3 regions of the Klebsiella africana genome follow, and region 2 is predicted to be linked to each of the others. Evidence: predicted binding sites of a transcription regulator. Region 2 holds the regulator's gene; each other region holds the start of a gene.
The links. The regulator Fur, encoded in region 2, represses iron uptake genes when iron is present. The targets are predictions, from matches to a motif close to ATAATAATGAGAACNACTATCAA.
Positions count from the first base shown of each region.

Region 1 (4,575 bases), 1.5 Mb from region 2:
ATTTAAACAATGAATAAAATCCTGTTAGTTGATGATGACCGGGAGCTCACCTCCCTGTTAAAAGAGCTGCTCGATATGGAAGGTTTTAATGTGCTCGTAGCCCATGACGGGGAACAGGCGCTGGCCCTTCTGGACGACAGCGTTGATTTATTGCTGCTCGACGTGATGATGCCGAAGAAAAACGGTATCGATACGCTGAAAGAGCTGCGTCAGACACACCAGACTCCGGTTATCATGCTAACAGCGCGCGGAAGCGAGCTGGATCGCGTTCTCGGCCTCGAACTGGGCGCAGATGACTATTTGCCTAAACCATTTAACGATCGCGAGCTGGTGGCCCGTATACGCGCGATTCTACGCCGCTCCCACTGGAGCGAGCAGCAGCAGACGACCGAAGCCGGCTCACCAACCCTGGAAGTGGATGCCTTAAGCCTCAATCCGGGCCGTCAGGAAGCCAATTTCGATGGCCAGACGCTGGAGCTCACCGGCACCGAGTTCACCCTGCTCTATCTGTTAGCGCAGCATCTCGGCCAGGTGGTGTCGCGTGAACATTTAAGCCAGGAAGTGTTAGGCAAGCGCCTGACGCCGTTCGACCGCGCTATCGATATGCATATTTCCAACCTGCGGCGTAAGCTGCCGGAGCGCAAAGATGGCCATCCGTGGTTTAAAACACTGCGTGGCCGCGGGTATCTGATGGTTTCCGCTTCATGATTGGAAGTTTGACTGCACGCATCTTCGCCATCTTCTGGCTCACGCTGGCGCTGGTGTTGATGCTGGTGCTGATGTTGCCCAAACTGGATTCCCGGCAGATGACCGAGCTGCTGGAAAGCGAGCAGCGTCAGGGCATCATGATCGAGCAGCACGTCGAGGCCGAGCTGGCCAACGATCCGCCAAACGACCTGATGTGGTGGCGCCGTCTGTTTCGTGCCATCGATAAATGGGCGCCGCCGGGACAACGCCTGCTGCTGGTAACCAGCGAAGGCCGCGTGATCGGTGCAGAACGCAACGAGATGCAGATCATTCGTAACTTTATCGGCCAGGCCGATAACGCCGATCATCCGCAGAAAAAACGCTATGGCCGCCTGGAAATGGTGGGCCCGTTTTCCGTCCGGGACGGGGAGGATAACTATCAGCTCTATCTGATTCGTCCCGCCAGCACCTCACAATCCGACTTTATCAACCTGCTGTTTGACCGGCCGCTGCTGCTGCTGATCGTCACGATGCTGGTCAGCGCCCCGCTGCTGCTGTGGCTGGCGTGGAGCCTGGCGAAACCGGCGCGTAAGCTGAAAAATGCCGCCGACGAAGTTGCCCAGGGTAACCTGCGCCAGCATCCGGAGCTGGAGGCCGGGCCGCAGGAGTTTTTAGCCGCTGGCGCCAGCTTTAACCAGATGGTCACCGCGCTGGAAAGGATGATGACCAGCCAGCAGCGGCTGCTGTCCGATATCTCGCACGAGCTGCGCACGCCGCTTACACGCCTGCAGTTGGGCACCGCCCTGCTGCGCCGCCGCAGCGGAGAGAGCAAGGAGCTGGAGCGGATCGAAACCGAAGCGCACCGGCTGGACAGCATGATTAACGACCTGCTGGTGATGTCGCGTAATCAGGCGAAAAACGCCCTGGTCAGCGAGACGGTGAAAGCCAATCAGCTGTGGAATGAAGTGTTAGACAACGCGGCGTTTGAAGCCGAGCAGATGGGGAAATCTTTCACCGTTGAGTATCCGCCGGGCCCATGGCCGCTGTACGGTAACCCCAATGCGCTGGAAAGCGCGCTGGAGAATATCGTCCGCAACGCCCTGCGCTACTCGCATACGAAAATTTCCGTCAGCTTCTCGGTGGATAAAGACGGGATTACGGTTAACGTCGATGACGACGGCCCGGGCGTCAGCCCGGAGGATCGCGAGCAGATTTTCCGGCCATTCTACCGGACCGACGAGGCGCGCGACCGCGAGTCCGGCGGCACCGGCCTGGGGCTGGCGATTGTCGAAACCGCTATTCAGCAGCACCGCGGCTGGGTGAAGGCCGACGACAGCCCGCTGGGTGGCCTGCGTTTAACAATCTGGCTGCCGCTGTATAAACGAACCTGACGCCGACCCGGCCTGCGCTGGCCGGGAGCATCCCCGGAAATACTTAGTATGGGGGATTATTTCCCCCATAATCTCCGCGAACTATCCTCTATCTTGCCGCTTAAACGCCGTTTCTGCATCGTTCGGCTCCAGCTCACCGACAGGCCCGCTGCCGACAATAAGCGGTGGTACTGATCATCATCAAACGGCATCTGCCAGGCAATCGCCCCGGCCTCATGAACGCTGACATCACTCAGCCGGGAAACCAGCTCGAGCGGCGCATCGCTGGAAACTTGTCCTCCGGCAATCACCCGGTATAGCCAGCCGGTTTTTCCGCTGTTTTGCATAAGCTGCGCCATATCATTGATCGCAAAATGAAAGTTGAGCTTGAAGCACGGCGATCGCGGCTGGGTGACCTGAATCAGCGCCTCGCCCCAGCGAAAGATATCGCCGATATAAACGTTTTGCTCGGTAAGCCCGGTGGTAGAGAGGTTTTCGCCGAACGCCGGGGCGCAGAACCGATCGGCCTGCTGGGGGAATTCACGGATCCAGTCGGCATAATGTTCGCGCGGATAATGACACAGTGCGCGGTCCGGCCCGCCGTGGATTTTCTTCTCCGCCTGCTGGTCCCCATCGAGACCGAGATCGCCGAGCTGCAGTTCGCCATCAACCTGGATTTTACCGATCGCACTGGGACGACTACCTGCGTAGTCCCTGATTTTGCCGATAAAGACATTCACCGGATAATGCATGGCTGCTCTCCTTGCTACAGATATAAAAAAAGCGAGTCATCAGACTCGCTTCTCTCTTAGCGCAATGCAACCTTATTTTTTAGCGGCAAAACGCGCTGCAGCTTCGTCCCAGTTCACCACGTCCCAGAAGGCTTTAATGTAGTCCGGGCGGCGGTTCTGGAATTTCAGGTAGTAAGCGTGTTCCCAGACGTCCAGGCCGATAATTGGGAAGCCGGAAGCGCCGGAAATGGCTTCGCCCATCAGCGGGGAATCCTGGTTAGCGGTGGAGACAACGGCCAGTTTGTCACCTTTCAGGACCAGCCACGCCCAGCCGGAACCGAAACGGGTCGCAGCGGCTTTTTCGAATTCCGCTTTGAAGTTCTCCACGGAACCGAAATCGCGCTCGATAGCCGCTTTCAGGTCGCCCTGCAGGGTGGTACCGGTTTTCAGGCCTTTCCAGAACAGGCTGTGGTTCGCGTGGCCGCCGGCGTTGTTACGCAGTACGGTTTTTTTGTCAGCCGGCAGCTGATCCAGCTTGGTAATCAGCTCTTCAGCGGACAGGTTAGCGAACTCCGGCAGGCTTTCCAGCGCGGCGTTAGCGTTGTTCACGTAGGTCTGGTGGTGTTTAGTGTGATGGATCTCCATCGTCTGCTTGTCGAAGTGCGGTTCCAGAGCATCGTAAGCGTAAGGCAGGGATGGCAGGGTATAGCTCATAATCATCTCCATTATTGTCGAGCGGCTCAAGTGTTAATGCCGCGTAAGCAGTTTGTCCATTATAGTTAATTAAATGGTATTGAAAATGCTTATCAATGCCGTATTTTTCATATGGATATAACCAGAAGAAATACCCGCCGTTTTGTGATGTAGAACAACTAATTAAGTCAGTGGTTGCCAGGGTTCGTCATCCTGTGGCAAGGACTTGAAGGCGGCCAAAGCGGCCAATTTTTACACTCATCCCATCGGAAGCCGCCGTCTCCGATAAAAAAAGATGAGGATAAAATCAATGAACCACGCGATTACGATGGGTATTTTTTGGCATTTGATAGGGGCCGCCAGTGCCGCCTGTTTCTATGCCCCGTTCAAGAAAGTAAAACACTGGTCGTGGGAAACCATGTGGTCGGTCGGGGGGATTGTCTCCTGGCTGATCCTGCCCTGGGCCATCAGCGCCACGCTGTTACCCGATTTCTGGGCCTACTACCGCTCTTTTAGCGCCTCCACGTTGCTGCCGGTCTTTCTGTTCGGCGCCATGTGGGGCATCGGTAATATTAACTATGGCCTGACCATGCGCTATCTCGGCATGTCGATGGGGATTGGCATCGCCATTGGCATCACGCTGATTGTCGGCACGCTGATGACGCCCATTATTAACGGTCAGTTTGCCGTGCTGATGCACACCCAGGGCGGTCAAATGACGCTGCTCGGCGTGCTGGTGGCGGTGATTGGCGTCGGCATCGTCACCCGCGCGGGCCAGCTGAAAGAGCGTAAAATGGGCATTAAAGCCGAAGAGTTCAATCTGAAGAAAGGGCTTCTGCTGGCGGTGATGTGCGGTATCTTCTCCGCAGGGATGTCGTTTGCGATGAACGCCGCCAAACCGATGCATGATGCCGCCGCGGCGCTCGGCGTCGACCCGCTGTACGCAGCGCTGCCAAGCTATGTGGTCATTATGGGCGGCGGGGCGCTGGTTAACCTTGGCTTCTGCTTTATTCGTCTGGCGAAAGTGAAGAACCTGTCAGTCAAAGCCGATTTCTCGCTGGCAAAACCGCTTATCATCAGCAACCTGCTGCTCT
Region 1 is NZ_CP084874.1:5,118,837-5,123,411, forward strand. Features, by position in the region: gene cpxR (envelope stress response regulator transcription factor CpxR) at 10-708, shown strand; gene cpxA (envelope stress sensor histidine kinase CpxA) at 705-2,078, shown strand; gene yiiM (6-hydroxyaminopurine reductase) at 2,135-2,809, opposite strand; gene sodA (superoxide dismutase [Mn]) at 2,882-3,502, opposite strand; gene rhaT (L-rhamnose/proton symporter RhaT) at 3,792-4,575, shown strand, end outside.
Region 1: the regulator Fur is predicted to act here: its motif matches at 3,576-3,598, upstream of sodA (superoxide dismutase [Mn]).

Region 2 (4,575 bases):
CGGCGCAAAACCCTTCGCAGTAGCGGCAGGCATTACAGACCTGCATCACCCGTTCCACTTCCGCCTCCGGCTCGGTGATGATCTGCGCGTCAATGATCAGCTTTTCAAGCGACTTCATGGTGGTTCTCCTGCTGTGCCGCCCGGGCGGCTTGCTGACCGGCAATGCGGCCGAAGGTGGTGCCAATAGACATCCCGACGCCAGCGGTATAGCCTTTGCCCAGCACGTTGCCAGCCATCATTTCCCCGGCGACAAACAGGTTACGGCTGGGTTTGCCGGCGAAGTGGACGGCGGCGGTGTCGTCGACGTAGAGCCCGAGGTAGGTGAAGGTGATCCCCGGACGTAAGGTATAGCCGTAGTAAGGCGGCGTATCGAGGGGGCGCGCCCAGTGGGTCTTTGGCGGCGTCAGGCCGGAAGTGGCGCAATTATCCAGGCGGATATGGTCGAACTGGCCCGGCGCGCAGGCAGCATTATAGTCGGCGATGGTTTGCGCTAAGCGTTCGCCGTCCAGCCCCAGCTGGCGGGCCAGCTCGGGAAGGGTGTTGGCCTGTGCGCCGGGAAAGACGGGCGGCATAAAGTGGCCGATGGCTTTACTGTCGATGATTGAGAAGCCGATCTGCCCGGGCTGGTGAGCGACCAGCCGGCCCCAAATGGCGTAGCGTTTGGGCCAGAAATCTTCTCCTTCATCATAAAAACGCTCGGCATCGCGGTTGACCACTACCCCCAGCGACACGCAGTCGACGCGGGTGCAGATCCCGCCGTCATAGAGCGGTGCCCGGGCGTCAATGGCGACGCAGTGGGACTGCGAGGGATCGCCGATGATATCGGCCCCGGCGTCGATCATAAACTTGAGCAGCACCCCCTGGTTGAAGCGGGTGCCGCGGATGAGGAAGTTATCGGCGGGCCATTCACCGCGGTCATTTTGCCCCCAGGCCTCGCGCAGCCATTCGCGGTTGGATTCAAACCCACCGGCGGCGAGGACGCAGCTTTTCGCAACAATCCGTTCCTCGCCCGCCAGCGCGGCGACAAATTCGCCGTTGCGCAGCTCGAGAGCTTGCACCGGCGTGTTGTAGCGAATCTGCACGCCCATCTGCTCCGCGCTGCGGTAATAGGCATTGACCAGCGCTTTGCCGCCGCCCATAAAAAAAGCGTTGGTGCGGGCTACGTGCAGGGCGCCAGAGAGCGGCGGCTGGAAATTAACTCCGTGCTGGCGCATCCAGACTCGGCATTGTGACGAGGTGCGGATCACCAGCCGGGCCAGCGCTTCGTTGGTATTCCCCTCGGTGACGCGCAGCAGATCCTGCCAGTACTCTTCTTCCGGATAGCTGTCGACCAGCACGTCCTGCGGCACATCGTGCATACAGCGCAGGTTACGCGTGTGTTGCGAGTTGCCGCCGCGCCACTCCCGCGGCGCCGCCTCCAGCATCAGCACCGAGGCGCCAGCTTCCCGAGCGGTTAAGGCGGCGCAGAGCGCGGCATTGCCGCCGCCAATCACCAGTACATCCACCATTATCGGCTCCCTTACAATTTAATTAATTGTTAAATTTGTAATTGGAATGTAGGCGGTGATGGCGGTGGGGCGCTATGGCGTAGCGCTAAAGAGGGGTTTAGTGAGCATAAAGGGTGGCGCCCGGCCAGCGGTCAGACTCTACCAGCTGACGCATAACTTTGCTCAGTATTACCCGTGCGGCAAGGCCTGCCGGGGTGAGTTCATCATCGGACAGGCTGACCAGAAAGTTGGGGCGACTGAGTACCGGATTGACGACGTCGATCACTCTCAGCGCCTGGTGGTCGAGATGGGAGATAGCGGCCCCGGGCTGCAGGGTGGCCCCCAGTCCGCTGCGCACGGCCTGCATCAGCAGGGCCAGGCCGTCGATCTCCGCCACCACCTCAACGCTGATATGATGCTGCTGGCAAACCGCCTCCAGCCTGCCGCGCAGACCGTGGCCCTGGCTTGGCATAATCAACGGCAGGGAGGTGAGCTGGTCAGGGGTGATATGGTCATCCTGAAGAGGGGCTAGCAGCGCATGGGTGCCAATCAGGAACAGGCGCTCTTCCAGCACCGGTCTGGCGCTCCAGCGCAGGATCTTCTCCTGCTGGAAAACGATAGCTAAATCGAGCTGGCGAGTGTTGATCATCCGTTCCAGATTGCCGGAAAGGCTTTCAACCAGATGCAGACGCACGTCGGGGTAGCTTTCGCGCATCGCATTGATGAACGGAACACCGAGAACGGAGGCGGTGCTGGGGGCCATGCCGACGCTGACGTGGCCCGACAGGCGCGCCTCGCGGGCGGCGAGGATGGCGTCATCGGCATGGCGCAGCGCCAGCTGCGCTTGTGAGTAGAAGGCGAGGCCCGCGCTGGTGGGCGTGACTCCGCGGGAGGTCCGCTGCAGCAGGCGAATGGCCAGTTCGTTTTCCAGGCGCGCGATCTGCTGGCTAAGCGCCGAGACACCGATATTGAGATCGAGCGCAGCTCGCCCCATGCTGCCGGTCTCAACAATGCGCACAAAGTAGCGTAGCTGGCGAAGTTCCATATCAACTCTCCGGACAAAGCGGGGGTGAGGAAGGTTACCCCAGAGGCGTGAGCGGGAAGCGCGGCAGAAGCGCCCATAAAAAAGCCAACCGGCAGGTTGGCTTTTCAGAGCAGACGAAGCGGGGAATTACTTTTCCACTGCGTCGTGGGCGTGTTCGTCCTCGCGGCAATCCCCTTCCGCACAGTGGCCGTACAGATACAGACTGTGGTTGGTCAGGCGGATGCCGTGACGGGAAGCGATTTCACGCTGGCGCGCTTCAATAGAGTCATCACTGAACTCGATCACTTTGCCGCAGTCGAGGCAGATCAGGTGATCGTGGTGATGCTGCTGGGTCAGTTCGAAAACGGATTTTCCGCCTTCGAAATTATGACGAGTCACGATGCCGGCGTCATCAAACTGGTTGAGGACGCGGTAAACGGTCGCCAGACCAATCTCTTCGCCCATGTCGATCAGGCGTTTATATAAGTCTTCCGCACTGACATGATGGTTATCCGGTTCCTGCAGCACTTCGAGGATTTTCAGTCGAGGAAGTGTGACTTTCAGGCCAGCCTTCTTTAATGCGGTATTGTTGTCAGTCATGCGGAATCTGTCCTGTTGCTAAACGATCTACTTCCTTCAACGGAAGTCATACAGAAATTAACCCGACGTAATGCGTCTCATTATAGAACTGCCATTGGTAAATGAAAACTGCAAGCATCAGGCCTGGTTTGCTGTCAAAAACGAGGCACCAGCTACAAACTGCGTCACGTGCCTCGTAGAATCAGAGGACATTGTACAGATATGTGATTAAAAGTTAAAAACTTGTAGCTATTAGTTTGATTGCTTTTGTCTATTAATGCGACGCAACTCAATAGTTACGCCGCTTAATCATCAGGCGTTTTTGATTTCTTCGAGGTGCAGCTCTTCGGCAACCTGCTTCACCCACTTCTCAACGCGCTCATTAGTCAGCTCCGGCTGGCGGTCTTCATCGATGGCGAGGCCGACGAAGTGGTCGTCATCCGCCAGGCCTTTGGAAGCCTCGAAATGATACCCCGCCGTCGGCCAGTGACCGACGATGGTCGCCCCGCGTGGCTCAATGATGTCGCGGATGGTGCCTAGCGCGTCGCAGAAGTATTCTGCGTAGTCTTCCTGGTCGCCGCAGCCGAACAGCGCCACCAGTTTGCCATTGAAGTCGATCTCTTCCAGCGTCGGGAAAAAGTCGTCCCAGTCACACTGTGCTTCACCATAGTACCAGGTCGGAATACCGAGCAGCAGGATGTCGTGGGCTTCCAGGTCTTCTTTGCTGCTTTTGGCAATGTCGTGAACATCAGCAACATCTTTACCAAGCTGCTTTTGAATCATTTTTGCAATATTTTCGGTGTTGCCGGTGTCGCTGCCAAAAAAGATGCCGATGATTGCCATGAGTAAAATAACCTCTTGAAACTTAAATGATGTGGTAGGGACGCGATGCCCATAGATAACGGCAATCATAGCAGAACAGGCAAGGGCGCGGAAACAGCAATCACGCCCGACTGCACACTCTGCTACATGAATGCGGTTTTTTCGCGGAAAGTTAGACTTTTCCCTGGCTGCGCAGGGCGGTTAATTGTGTCATCAGCATCTCTTCAATGAGATCGCTGCGGCTCATATTACGCGCTTCCGCCAGCTCGTTGAGCGCATCGACCGCATCAGCGTTGAGTTTTAACTCGACGCGCTTCAGCCCGCGAACCTTATCGCGTTTCAGCTGGTTACGTTTGTTGATGCGCAGTTGTTCATCGCGCGACAGCGGATTGGTTTTCGGTCTTCCCGGGCGACGCTCGTTTGCGAACAAATCTAATGTCGTACGGTCCGTTTGTTCTTTTGCCATGATTCTGAGTGACTTCGGGGAAACAAGCTGCCGGGCTCTAGCCGGCGCAGATAGCGCGCCATCATACATCAGGCGAACGGCTGCGCCAACGACCACGGGCATTCTGCGGCGCGGTCGGGCATATTTTAGTCAATCAGACGGCGATGCTCGCCAGATAGCGGCGGATGGCGCGTAACACCGCTTCGGGTTTCTCGGCA
Region 2 is NZ_CP084874.1:3,660,171-3,664,745, reverse strand. Features, by position in the region: gene tcuB (tricarballylate utilization 4Fe-4S protein TcuB) at 1-118, opposite strand, end outside; gene tcuA (FAD-dependent tricarballylate dehydrogenase TcuA) at 105-1,508, opposite strand; gene tcuR (tricarballylate utilization LysR family transcriptional regulator TcuR) at 1,606-2,532, opposite strand; gene fur (ferric iron uptake transcriptional regulator) at 2,659-3,111, opposite strand; gene fldA (flavodoxin FldA) at 3,403-3,933, opposite strand; gene ybfE (LexA regulated protein) at 4,085-4,378, opposite strand; gene ybfF (esterase) at 4,512-4,575, opposite strand, start outside.

Region 3 (4,575 bases), 1.7 Mb from region 2:
TGGGATTTCAGCTCCCGCTGGATGGATAATCCGCAGCAGCTCGCCACCATTCGCACCACCTCGATTGTCCCGGTCGATCTCAATGCCCTGATGTTCCATCTGGAGAAAACCCTCGCCCGCGCCAGCAAGGCATCCGGAGACAACGCTGGCGCTACGCAGTACGATGCGCTGGCTAACGCCCGCCAGCAGGCCATTGAGAAATACCTATGGAATGATAAAGAGGGATGGTACGCCGACTACGATCTGAAAACCCACAAGGTGCGCAATCAGCTTACCGCGGCGGCGCTGTTCCCGCTGTACGTCAATGCGGCGTCACGCGAGCGGGCGACGAAAGTGGCCGCCGCCGCTGAGTCGCGCCTGCTCAAACCCGGCGGGCTGACCACCACCACCGTCAACAGCGGCCAGCAGTGGGATGCGCCGAACGGCTGGGCGCCGCTGCAGTGGGTGGCGGTCGAGGGGCTGCAAAACTATGGTCAGCAGAAGATCGCCATGGAGGTCACCTGGCGCTTCCTGACCAACGTGCAGCATACCTATGACAGCAAGCAAAAGCTGGTGGAAAAGTATGACGTGAGTTCGACCGGCACCGGCGGCGGCGGCGGGGAATATCCGCTGCAGGACGGCTTTGGCTGGACCAACGGCGTCACCCTGAAGATGCTGGATCTGATCTGCCCGCAGGAGAAACCCTGCGATGCGCTGCCCGCTACCCGTCCGGCGACAACCCCTTCACCGCAAGACAAACCTGTTGCGGCGCCCGCGGCTAACGACCCCGCCCCTGCGGAACCGCAAAAGACCGGCTCCTGACGTTTTGCCGCCCCCTACTAAAATCGGTAGGGGGAAGCGGTCTCCCTGGTCCCTACCGTCCCGCGCAGACCCATTCTGCGGCTCGCGGGAAATACTTCCCCACCCCCTCGCGTTGAACAGGTCACCTTTTCGCTTGATTGCACAAATACAAACAATAATAATTCGCATTACTTTTTAACGAATAATGACAGATTCGTTTTTCACGCGGCGGCGTACAGGAGTACCAGACCGCGTTGGTTCAGGATGATCTTATGAACGTGGCTATTTCTCGAAAACGCCCGAGGCTGCTGTACGCCCTTGCGGTCGCACTTCCCTTCACCGCGCAGGCCGAAGAGACGGTGGTGGTCACTGCTACCCCACCGGCGTCTGCCAGCGCGCCGACGGAGGGCTACAGCGCTAGCACCTCGCTCGGGGCGACGAAAACCGACCAGCCGTTAATCACTACCGCCCAGTCGGTGTCGGTGGTCACCCGCCAGCAGATGGCGGACCAGGGGGTGAATACCATCAGCCAGGCGCTGGAATATACCCCGGGGGTTTACTCCAGCTTCGGCGGCGGCGCGACCCGGTTCGACGCCATCTCCCTGCGCGGCTACCACGGCGGCGACGTCGATAACCTGTTCCTCGACGGCATGCGCCTGATGAGCGACGGCGGCAGCCATAACGTACTGCAAATCGACCCGTGGTTTATCGAACGTGTGGATGTGATCCGCGGCCCCTCCTCCGCGCTCTACGGGCAGAGCGTGCCGGGCGGCGTGGTCAACCTGACTTCCAAACGTCCGCAGTTCAGTCAGCAGGGCCACATCCGCCTGACCGGCGGTACGCAAAATACCAAAGGCGCAGCCTTCGATTACACCGACGCCATCAACGAGCAGTGGGCATGGCGGCTGATCGGGATGACCCGCAGCAGCGACACGCAGTATGACCATACCCGCGAGGAGCGCTACGCCATTTCGCCTTCCCTGCTGTGGCAGCCGGACAGCGACACCTCGCTGCTGCTGCGCGCCTATCTGCAAAAAGATCCTTCCGGCGGCTACCACGGCTCTTTGCCGCTGGACGGCACCCGCTATGCCCACAATGGCCGTAAGCTCTCCCCCAGCACCAACGAGGGCGATCCGGGAGATGGCTATCAGCGCCGCCAGCAGATCTACAGCTATGAGTTTGACCACCAGTTCACCGACGTCTGGTCGGTCTATTCCACCGGGAGCTACACCCATACCAACGTCTCCCTCGATCAGGTCTACCAGGTCGGCTGGATAGATGACAGCGACATGCTGGCCCGCGGCTACAGCGGTTCGCGCGGTTCGCTGGACGGCTGGTCAACCGATAACCGCCTGCGCGCCGATTTCAATACTGGTAACCTGGCGCACACCCTGATCCTCGGCGCCGAATATCATCGCTTCCGTAACAACCTGTGGACCGGCGCCGGCGGCGCGGCGCCCCTTAACCCGTTTAGCGGCTATACCGCGCAGACCGGACATACCGTGACCTACAGCGATGACAATAATCGCCGCTATTACCAGACCGGGCTGTATCTGCAGGATGAGATGGTCTGGAACCGCTGGCATGTGGATGTTTCCGCGCGCTACGACCGCATCGTTTCCCGGCAGGTCAGTGATACCTTAGGCACCTCAAACCGCCGTTCAGACGACCATATCAGCGGCCGCGCCTCACTGTTGTACGCCCTGGACAACGGTCTGTCGCCCTACCTGAGCTACAGCCAGGCGATTACCCCGGCGATGCTGCCGGGCGCGGACGGCAAACCATTGAAGCCGACCACCGCCGAGCAGGTTGAAGCCGGCCTGAAGTTCCAGCCGCCGGGCAGCCGCGACCTCTATAGCATTGCGATTTACGACCTGACGCAAAAGGATGTCGCCACCCGCGACCCGAACATCGCCACCGCCACCTATATTCCGGCGGGTAAGGTCCATTCGCAGGGCGTTGAGCTGGAAGCGCACCACCAGATCACCCCGCAGCTGAGTACTATCGCCTCGTATACCTGGAATCGTCTGCGCTTCCAGGACACCAAAGACGGGACCGACAACAACACGCCGCAGCTGACCCCGGATCAAATGGCCTCCTTCTGGGCTCGCTATCAGTTCCCGGCGGGGATCTCCCTTGGTGCTGGCGTCCGCTACATCGGCAAACAGTGGGCGGATGATGCGAATACCGAACGGCTACCGTCGGTCACGCTGATGGATGCCATGATACGGGCCGACCTCGGCGTCTGGTCGCCGGGGCTGAAAGGCGCTTATGTGCAGGTTAACGCCAACAATATCGGCGACCGCGAGTATATTTCCGGCTGCTACGGCACCGGCAACTGCTACTGGGGGGCAGAGCGCAGCGTTATGGCCACCGTCGGCTACGACTTTTAACTGACCACGGAAATATAAGCCTCCGGCCATGACGGCGGAGGCTTGCGTGAATAGTTTCCGTCTCGCTTTTATTGCTGATATTAACGTAAAGGTGCCACTCCATTATTTCACTTGCCCCCTTCGCATGAGAAAGCTTACTATGCTGGCGCAAACCGGTTATAGCGCTCACAAGGAATAAAAGTGAACTCAGTCATTAGCTATATCGTTGATTTACATCCGTTATCATTTATGGGTTATTATGTATTATCCACCACAGTGATATATATTCTGCTGAATATCATTATTGCGAAGACTCGCCCTACCGAAAATACCACCGCCGTTCCAGAACCCTATTCTATCTCGCCTTCTTTTTTAGCCTGGCTGCGTAATAGCGCCACCAGCGTCATTCAGCTGGCCATGTTCCGGCTGTTAAGAAAAAACTATGTCACTCTCATCCATTCTGCGGAAAATATACAGCTCTGCGCCAATCAGCAGTATGCAGAATGCAAAATGACCTGTGTGGAAAAAATACTCTTTGACCATTTTGCTACGCCAAAATCCAGTCACCAGGATCTCCCGCTTTCTCTGCACGTCGCTGAACACAACCACTGGACCACCGATCCCCAATGCAACGGGCTGCGGTTAAGCCCGACGCAACAAACGTGGAATATGATATTGGTGGTCGCGCCATCACTGGTGTTAATTACCGTGCTCGCCTGGAAAACATTTTTTGATAATCAGGCGATGATTCACTCCAGCGTATTGAGCTGGCTGGCGATGTTTATAGTTTCCGGCCTGTGGTGGCTGTGGCTGTTATGCATCACCTTAAATGCCACCCGACTGGATCGGGAAGGAATCTCTATTAATATCCTTGACCACTATATTGCTACCCTGAAAGAGACGCTTATTGCTGACGCGGATACCCTGACCGATGAAAACGCCGATTATTGCGTGGCGATCGGTACAACCACCCTGCTTCCCGAAAGATTCGGTGAATATATAAAAGTCATCAAACTTATTCAGTATCCCTTTTGTCTGCAACGGCTGGATTAACGAGGGGAGAGTATGTGGAATTTTCTAATGCATCTGCATCCACTGCTGTTTCTCGGCGGATTTATATTTATCGTCCCGGGTATCTATATTGCTATCGGAACGACGATCGTCCTGACACGGCCAGCGGCTCAGCCCCAGCCGCACGCGACGGAGGTCAGTCCATGGCTGCTGGCCTGGCTGACAGGAGAAGGGACCCGGGTGATTCAGCTGGCGATGTTCAGCTTACTCAGTAAAAAGTATCTGTGGATCCCGGAGGCCGGGCAGGTTTTGGCCAACGGACGCTATGCAAACGAGGAAATGAACGTCATTGAAAGACTACTGTTTGACCATTTTGCGGTGCGCAAGCCGTGTCATGAAGATCTGCCCTGCA
Region 3 is NZ_CP084874.1:1,942,202-1,946,776, reverse strand. Features, by position in the region: gene LGL98_RS09425 (alpha,alpha-trehalase) at 1-801, shown strand, start outside; gene LGL98_RS09420 (TonB-dependent siderophore receptor) at 1,053-3,173, shown strand; gene LGL98_RS09415 (hypothetical protein) at 3,354-4,205, shown strand; gene LGL98_RS09410 (TIGR04222 domain-containing membrane protein) at 4,218-4,575, shown strand, end outside.
Region 3: the regulator Fur is predicted to act here: its motif matches at 953-975, upstream of LGL98_RS09420 (TonB-dependent siderophore receptor).